DNA from 2 places in the Rhizobium sp. BK529 genome. Region 1 is predicted to be linked to the other one. Evidence: predicted binding sites of a transcription regulator. Region 1 holds the regulator's gene; the other holds the start of a gene.

What was found. Region 1 encodes PhoB, which activates phosphate uptake and scavenging genes when phosphate is short. Its sites were predicted from a motif close to TGTCATNNANCTGTCAT; they were not measured.
Region 2: FHX08_RS01460 (DUF1045 domain-containing protein) is a predicted target of PhoB. The motif match lies at 1,936-1,952, and genes of this name have one in related genera.

What each region holds. Positions count from the first base shown of each region.
Region 1 is NZ_JACIAU010000001.1:2,920,766-2,924,827, forward strand. Features, by position in the region: gene FHX08_RS14705 (pyrroline-5-carboxylate reductase) at 193-981, shown strand; gene phoB (phosphate regulon transcriptional regulator PhoB) at 1,107-1,790, opposite strand; gene phoU (phosphate signaling complex protein PhoU) at 2,019-2,732, opposite strand; gene pstB (phosphate ABC transporter ATP-binding protein PstB) at 2,777-3,592, opposite strand; gene pstA (phosphate ABC transporter permease PstA) at 3,607-4,062, opposite strand, start outside.
Region 2 is NZ_JACIAU010000001.1:296,732-300,793, forward strand. Features, by position in the region: gene FHX08_RS01445 (response regulator) at 1-20, shown strand, start outside; gene mnmD (tRNA (5-methylaminomethyl-2-thiouridine)(34)-methyltransferase MnmD) at 14-736, opposite strand; gene FHX08_RS01455 (FAD-binding oxidoreductase) at 735-1,913, shown strand; gene FHX08_RS01460 (DUF1045 domain-containing protein) at 2,030-2,737, shown strand; gene puuE (allantoinase PuuE) at 2,837-3,760, shown strand; gene uraD (2-oxo-4-hydroxy-4-carboxy-5-ureidoimidazoline decarboxylase) at 3,760-4,062, shown strand, end outside.

The DNA.
Region 1 (4,062 bases):
GGTCGTTCGAAGGCCGAGCTCTGCCGGCCTTCCACCATGCCTGACAATGCGAACTTATGTGGCCAACATCACCGATGCGTTTCAGCCTCGACCGGCATGGAACGGTCGTCATGGCGCTGTAGCGCGATTTTCTGATCCAGATGCGGTATTCTCGTCGAGTAGCACGGCGCAAACAGTCGCTCAGGGGTGCCAATGGAGATCGATCCGAAGCGCATGACAATGGGATTCGTCGGGACGGGCACGATTACAGAGGCCGTCGTCACCGGATTGGGCAAGACAGCGTTTCGCGACACACCGATCGTGCTGTCACCGCGTAACGCAGGCGTCGCCGCCCGTCTCGCGGCGGCAAACGAGAATGTGTCGATCGCTTTAAGCAATCAGGATGTCCTCGACCGCTCCGATCTCGCATTTTTGGCCGTGAGGCCGCAAATTGCCGAGGAGGTCGTCCGCTCGCTCCGATTTCGGCCGGGCCACCATGTCATCAGCTTTGTCGCGGCCACGCCAATGGATCAACTGCTGGCGTGGATCGATCCACCGGTTCGCCTAAGCCTGGCAATTCCACTTCCGTTCGTCGCAGATCTTCAGGGGGCGACTGCGATCTACCCGCCCGACGAAGTTTCCCACGCCCTCTTTTCGGCGCTCGGAACGGCGATCCAGGTTGAAAACAAACTTGAGTTCGAACTTCTCGCGGTGGCGAGCTGCCTGATGGCCAGCTATTTCGGCATCCTTGAGGCGACGTCGACCTGGCTGCAGAGCCAGGGGCTTTCGGGACCGTCTGGCGACGCCTACCTCCGTCAATTGTTTTCCGGCCTCGCCCATGCCGCCCGTTCAAAACCTATGGCGAGTTTCGACGAGCTCATCGGTGAGCATTCGACCAAGGGCGGATTGAATGAACAGGTGCTCGAAGACTTTCGCGCGTTCGGCGGCATGGCGGCTCTGCAAAAGGCTCTTGATCGAATTCTTGCGCGCATCCGCCTGTAAAAGCAGGTTCTTTCGAGGCTCGCTTCGGCGCTGGGTGTCGGCTTTCATTAGGAGTTGGGAGTTCCACATAGACAAACAGGCCGCCCGTCAAGCGGGCGACCCGTCTGGACCTCCGATCACTCGGATTAAGCTTCCATGGAATATCCCGCACCGCGGACGGTGCGGATGACGTCCTGCATGTTGGAGAAGTTCAGCGCCTTGCGCAGGCGGCCGACATGGACGTCGACGGTGCGTTCGTCCACATAGATGTCATGGCCCCAGACGCCGTCCAGAAGCTGGGAACGGGAGAAGACCCGGCCCGGCGATGACATCAGGAATTCCAGCAGGCGGAATTCGGTGGGACCGAGGCGGACTTCGCGGCTCTTGCGATGAACGCGATGGGTTTCGCGATCGAGCTCGATATCTCCACACTTCAGAACGGTGGAGAGAACCTCGGGACGGGCGCGGCGCAGCATCGCCTTGACGCGGGCGACAAGCTCCGGCGTGGAGAAGGGCTTGACGACATAGTCGTCGGCGCCGGTCGAGAGACCGCGAACGCGCTCGCTTTCCTCGCCGCGTGCCGTCAGCATGATGATCGGCAGGCGCTCGGTCTCCGGTCGCATGCGCAGTCGGCGGCAGAGCTCGATGCCGGAAACGCCCGGCAGCATCCAGTCAAGGATGAGCAGGTCCGGCGTGCGCTCCTGAAGCCGGATTTCCGCCTCGTCGCCACGGAGGATCGTATCCACCTCGAAACCTTCCGCTTCGAGGTTGTAGCGGAGAAGCACGCTGAGTGCCTCTTCATCTTCAACAACTGCAACTCTTGGGATCATGCGTGTCAGTCTCCTAATGCATGATCCTTAAACCGGGGGTGATTTAAACAAGGGACCATGCAGAAACTCGGAATTGGCTGCACCTAAAGCGTGTCGCGATCCTTCGGATCCGCTGCCGCGCTGTAAGCTTTTTTCGCATGTCGTTATCGCAAAACCGCTGCACACTTTTGCGCGACATGCTTTCTGCGCGCCCCCGGCGAGGGCGCGCATGCAATGGGCAGGTCCGGATTACTCCGTGACTGCGCCGACGGTGTTGGAGCTGTCGTCCTTCGGACGCTCGCCCTCCGGCTGGGAACCGGTTGCCATGTAGTAGATCGTCTCGGCGATGTTGGTCGCATGATCGCCGATGCGCTCGATGTTCTTGGCGCAGAAGAGAAGATGCGTGCAGCTCGTGATGTTGCGCGGATCTTCCATCATGTAGGTCAGGAGTTCGCGGAACAGCGAGGTGTACATCGCGTCGATTTCATCGTCGCGCTCGCGGATCGACTTTGCCTTGTCGGCCGAACGCGTCGTGTAGACGTCGAGCACTTCCTTGAGCTGGACGAGCGCCAGTTCGGAAAGATGCTCGAGACCGCGGGCGAGCTTGCGCGGAACGCCGGTGCTCTGCACGGCGATGACACGCTTGGCCGTGTTCTTGCCGAGATCGCCGACGCGCTCGAGGTCGGCGGCGATACGGATCGAACCCATGATCTCGCGAAGGTCGGAGGCCATCGGCTGGCGACGGGCGATCGTGACAATCGCCTTGTCGTTGATTTCGCGCTCGGCATGATCGAGGATCACGTCGTCCGAGATGACTTTCTGTGCGAGCGCGGTGTCACCGTTGACGAGCGCGCGAACAGCGTCGGCACCCATCTGTTCGGCAAGGCCGCCCATCTCGGCAATGCGCCGGGACAGGAACTTCAGGTCGTCATCGTAAGCAGAGAAAATATGTGTCGATGCCATGGGGCTTTGTCCTCGAAAATCGGGAAGGCTTCACATCTCCAAACTCAGCCGAACCGGCCCATGATATAGTCCTGGGTACGCGGATCGTCCGGGTTGGTGAACATCTTGTCGGTGTCGTTCTCCTCGACCAGGTTGCCGAGGTGGAACATGGCTGTACGCTGTGATACGCGCGCGGCCTGCTGCATGGAATGCGTCACGATGACGATGGTGTAGTTTTCACGCAGCTCGTGGATCAGCTCTTCGACCTTGGCGGTTGCGATCGGGTCGAGCGCCGAGCAGGGCTCGTCCATCAGGATGACTTCCGGGCTGACGGCGACGGCGCGTGCGATGCACAGACGCTGCTGCTGGCCGCCGGAAAGCCCGGTGCCGGATTCATGCACGCGATCCTTGACTTCATTCCAGAGGCCGGCGCGCTGCAGGCTGGACTCGACGATCTGGTCGAGGTCTGCCTTGGACTTGGCGAGGCCGTGAATGCGCGGGCCATACGAGACGTTTTCGTAGATCGACTTCGGGAACGGGTTCGGCTTCTGGAACACCATGCCGACACGGGCGCGGAGTTCGACGACGTCGATGTCGGGATCGTAGATGTCGTCGCTGTCGAGCGTGATCTTGCCGGTCACGCGGCAGCCGTCGATCGTGTCGTTCATGCGGTTCAGCGACCGAAGGAAGGTAGACTTGCCGCAGCCGGACGGGCCGATCAGGGCGGTCACGGTGTTTTCGCGGATGTTCAGATTGACATCGAAAAGGGCGCGCTTTTCGCCGTAATAAACGGAGACATCCTGACCGATCATCTTATACGGGACGTTGCTCATTTTCTGGTCCAGCGCCTTCTCAACTGCTGCTTCCGTCAACATGTTCATGATCTCTACTCCGTTTACCAGCGGCGCTCAAAGCGACGACGCAAGAGGATAGCTCCGATGTTCATGACGATCAGGAACAGGAGCAGGACGATGATGGCACCCGAGGTTCTTTCCACGAAGGCGCGCTCGGCTTCGTTGGCCCACATGTAGACCTGAACCGGAAGTGCGGTGGAGGGATCGAGCGGAGTGGTCGGCGCCTGGGCGACGAACGCGACCATGCCGATCAGGAGCAGCGGCGCGGTTTCGCCGAGTGCGTGGGCAAGGCCGATGATCGTGCCGGTCAGAATGCCGGGCATGGCGAGCGGCAGCACATGGTGGAACACCATCTGCATCTTCGAAGCGCCGAGGCCCAGCGCCGCCGAGCGGATCGACGGCGGCACGGCGCGGAGCGCTGCACGCGTCGCGATGATGATCGTCGGCAGCGTCATCAGCGTCAGCACCAGACCACCGACGAGCGACGCCGAACGCGG
Region 2 (4,062 bases), 2.6 Mb from region 1:
CGGGCCGCTCAGGTTACTGAGACTTTACTCCGCAGAGCATTTCCCGCTTGCCGGCAAAACCCTTGCGCCGCTCGACAACAAAGCCGGCCGCCGCGAGATTGCGGCGCACGAAACCCGCAGCCGCGTAGGTGGCGAAGCGTCCGCCGGCAGTGGTCTTCTCGCAGACGAGGCGCATCAGTTCTTCCGACCACATATCGCTGTTGCGGGAGGGAGCGAAGCCGTCGAGATACCAGGCGTCAAATCCGGGAGCCGCTGCAGCGACGCCGTCGAGTGCACGGCCGCAGACAACACTGAGCCTCGTCTGGCTGTCCAAATCGAGAGAGACAATGCCTTCGGGCATATCAGGCCAAGCGGCTGCCAGCGCCTGTCTTTCGGCATCGATCTCGGGCCAGTGGGCCAGTGCGCGATCGATTTCCTCGCGGCGCATCGGATAGAGTTCGAAGGACATGAAATGCAGATGCTGACCGGGCTGGCGATGGAGCTTCCATTGGCGCCAGGTCTCCGAGAAATTCAGTCCGGTGCCGAAGCCGAGTTCGCCGATGAGAAAACTCGGGCGACCATTCCACCGTTCGGGCAGGCCATTGCCGGCGAGGAAGACGTGACCGCATTCCAGCCTTCCATCGGTCTGGCAATAAAAATGGTCGCCAAAGGCGGTCGAATAGGGCATATCGCCGTCGCGCCATTCGAGGGGCTGCGGCTTGCCCGCGCCGATCTGATCGGGATTGATATCTGTCATGGAAAAAGCCGATAGTCCCGCCCCGGTCTCGGGTCAATCATCCATCGACCTTCTGATTGTCGGTGGTGGCATTATGGGTCTATGGGCGGCCGTCCACGCCGAGCGTCGCGGCATGAAAACTCTGCTTGTCGATGCCGGACATCTCGGCAGCGGAGCGAGCGGCGGGCTGCTCGGCGCCTTGATGCCTCATATGCCGGATCGCTGGTCGGCGAAGAAGCAGTTCCAGTTCGATGCGCTGGTCTCACTAGAGGCAGAGATTGCCACCATTGAGGAGGCGACCGGCCTTTCGGCCGGTTATAGGCGCTCCGGCCGGCTTATTCCGCTGCCAAAGCCGCATCTGCGCAAGATCGCGCTTGGCCATTCCGCTGATGCCGAGGTTTATTGGAGAGCGGGAGAACGGCGTTTCCATTGGCATGTGCTGGACCGGCCGCCGGGTGAAGGCTGGCTCGACCCGGCCGCCGGCGAAAGCGGTTTCGTGCACGACACGCTTGCCGCTCGTGTTGCGCCCCGTGGGCTGGTTGCTGCCCTCAAGGCCTTCTTGCTGACGGCACGGCATGTGCGCGTGCTCGAGAATACGGAGATAACGAAGCTCGATCCGGCGCGGGGGACTGCGGCGATCGAGGGCGGAACAATCGCTTTCGGGCGCAGCATCCTTGCTGCCGGGCATCGCTCCTTTCCCTTGCTCGCGACCCTGACGACGGGATTGCAACGTCCTCTCGGCCAGGCTGTGAAAGGCCAGGCGGCGCTGCTTGCCGCCGATATCGACCCTGGCTTGCCGACCATCTTCCGAGACGGGCTTTATGTAGTGGCGCATGAGGGTGGACATGTGGCTGTCGGCAGCACCAGCGAGAACAGCTTTGCCGATCCCTTTTCCACGGATGAACAGCTCGACGCGCTGATTGAAGCCGCGCGCGAGATGGTGCCCGCGTTGCGCGACGCGCCAGTTGTCGAGCGCTGGACCGGACTGCGGCCCAAGGCGATCGATCGAGATCCGATGGTCGGCGCACATCCCGAGAGTCAGAATCTCATCGCCCTGACCGGCGGGTTCAAAGTCAGTTTCGGGCTCGCGCACCGGCTGGCGGAAGCGGCAATATGCATTGCAAGCGATGCAAATGCAGAATTTTTATTGCCGGAAAGCTTTGCGATTTCAAACCACATCGCAGTCTCTTCACGTTAAACGTGAATTAGAAGCCGCTCCGTTTCGTTATTCTGTCATGCAAATCACCTATCTGCTTGCGCATCGAAAGCGCGGAATGTGATCCGCGCTCACCTCAATCAGTTGGAGGAAATTGCATGCGCTATGCCATTTGCTTCACGCCATCAGCGAGCGATCCGCTCTCGCATGTGGCCGCCAATTGGCTTGGCCGCAACGTATTTTCAGGCGAAATGGTCGAGCCCCCGGCAGTCCGCGGTCTCGGTATCCACGAGATCGCCTTTCATACGGCAGTGCCGCGTCGCTACGGGTTCCATGGCGTGTTGAAGGCTCCTTTCCACCTCTCTTCAGAGGTTTCCGAATCGCAACTCCTGCGCGATCTGATGCGATTTTGCGGGACGCTTACGCCTTTCCAGATTCCGCGTCTGGAGGTTGCGCGCCTCGGCACCTTCTATAGCCTCTCTCCGATCCGACCCTGCGATCAGGTTCACTATCTTGCCTCGGCAATCGTTCAGGAGTTCGATCGTTTCCGCGCGCCGCTAAGTGAAGCGGATATCGAACGCAGCGATCCGGACGGTCTTTCGGCGGCGCAATTCGCCAATCTGCATCGCTGGGGCAACCCCTACGTGATGGATGAATTCCGCTTCCATATGCCGGTTACGGGACCGGTCAACGCTGTCGACATGCCGCGCATCGAACAGGCGCTACGCTCTGTCTTCGACGCCGTGCTGCTCGAACCGGTGACGGTCTCGAATGTGGCGCTGATGATCGAGGAAGGTACCGGCGGACCATTCCGCGTGCACTCGCTGCACCCGATGGGCAAGGTGAGCGCGCGCAAGATCGCCTGAGGCGCGCGCTGAAGGCCGAAAGGCGATACCGCAGTTTTACGGCTCGACATTCCGCCCGTGGATGCTACCGTTTCACCTGTCTTTTCAGAAGGTGATTTGATGGTATCCGAGACCTATCCGCGTAATCTCGTCGGCTATGGGCGCGCCACGCCCGATCCGAAATGGCCCGGCGAGGCACGCGTCGCAGTGCAGTTCGTCATCAATTACGAAGAGGGTGGCGAAAGCTCTATCCTTGACGGCGATTCGGCTTCGGAAAATCTCCTGTCGGAGATCGTCGGCGCGCAGCCCTGGCCGAACCAGCGCAATCTCAACATGGAGTCGATCTACGAATACGGCTCCCGCGCCGGTTTCTGGCGGCTCTGGCGTCTCTTCACCGATCTCAAGGTTCAAGCGACCGTCTATGGCGTGACTCTCGCGATGGCGCGCAACCCGGAAGCGGTCGCCGCCATGAAGGAAGCCGGCTGGGAGATCGCCAGCCACGGCTATCGCTGGCTGGAGTACAAGGATTTCTCTGAGGAACTGGAGCGCAAGCACATTCAGGAAGCCGTACGGCTGCATACGGAGCTGACGGGCGAGCGGCCCTACGGCATGTACCAGGGCAAGCCCTCCGATAATACGTTGCGGCTGGTGCAGGAGGAGGGCGGTTTCCTCTATTCGTCGGACTCTTATGCCGACGATCTGCCCTATTGGGTGAAAGGCATCGACGAAAAGCCTTTCCTCATCATTCCCTATACGCTTGAAACCAACGACATGCGCTTCGCCACGCCGCAAGGCTTCAATTCCGGCGACCAGTTCTTCACCTATCTCAAGGATGCGTTCGACACGCTCTATGAAGAGGGCAAGGAAGGCAGCCCGAAAATGATGTCCGTCGGCCTGCATTGCCGTCTCGTCGGCCGGCCGGGTCGTGCGGCGTCGCTCAGGCGTTTCATGGAATATGTGCTGAAGCACGACAAGGTCTGGATCCCGCGCCGCATCGAGATTGCACAGCACTGGCATGCGAACCATAAGCCGGAGACGATCTGATGATTTCGCGTAGTGAATTCGTGTCCCGCTTCGGCGGCGTCTTCGAGCATTCGCCCTTCATCGCAGAGCGAGCCTATGATGACGGCTTTGTCGGTGAAAAGCTGACGGTGGACCGCGTGCACACGGAGCTCGTCGCCATTTTCCGTGCGGCAAGCAAGGAGGAGCGTCTCGGCGTCTTGCGCGCTCATCCCGATCTTGCCGGGAGGCTGGCGATATCGGGTGAATTGACTGAAGAGAGCAAAAAGGAACAGGCGAGCGCCGGGCTCGACCGGTTGAACCCTGAAGAGCACGCCCGTTTCACC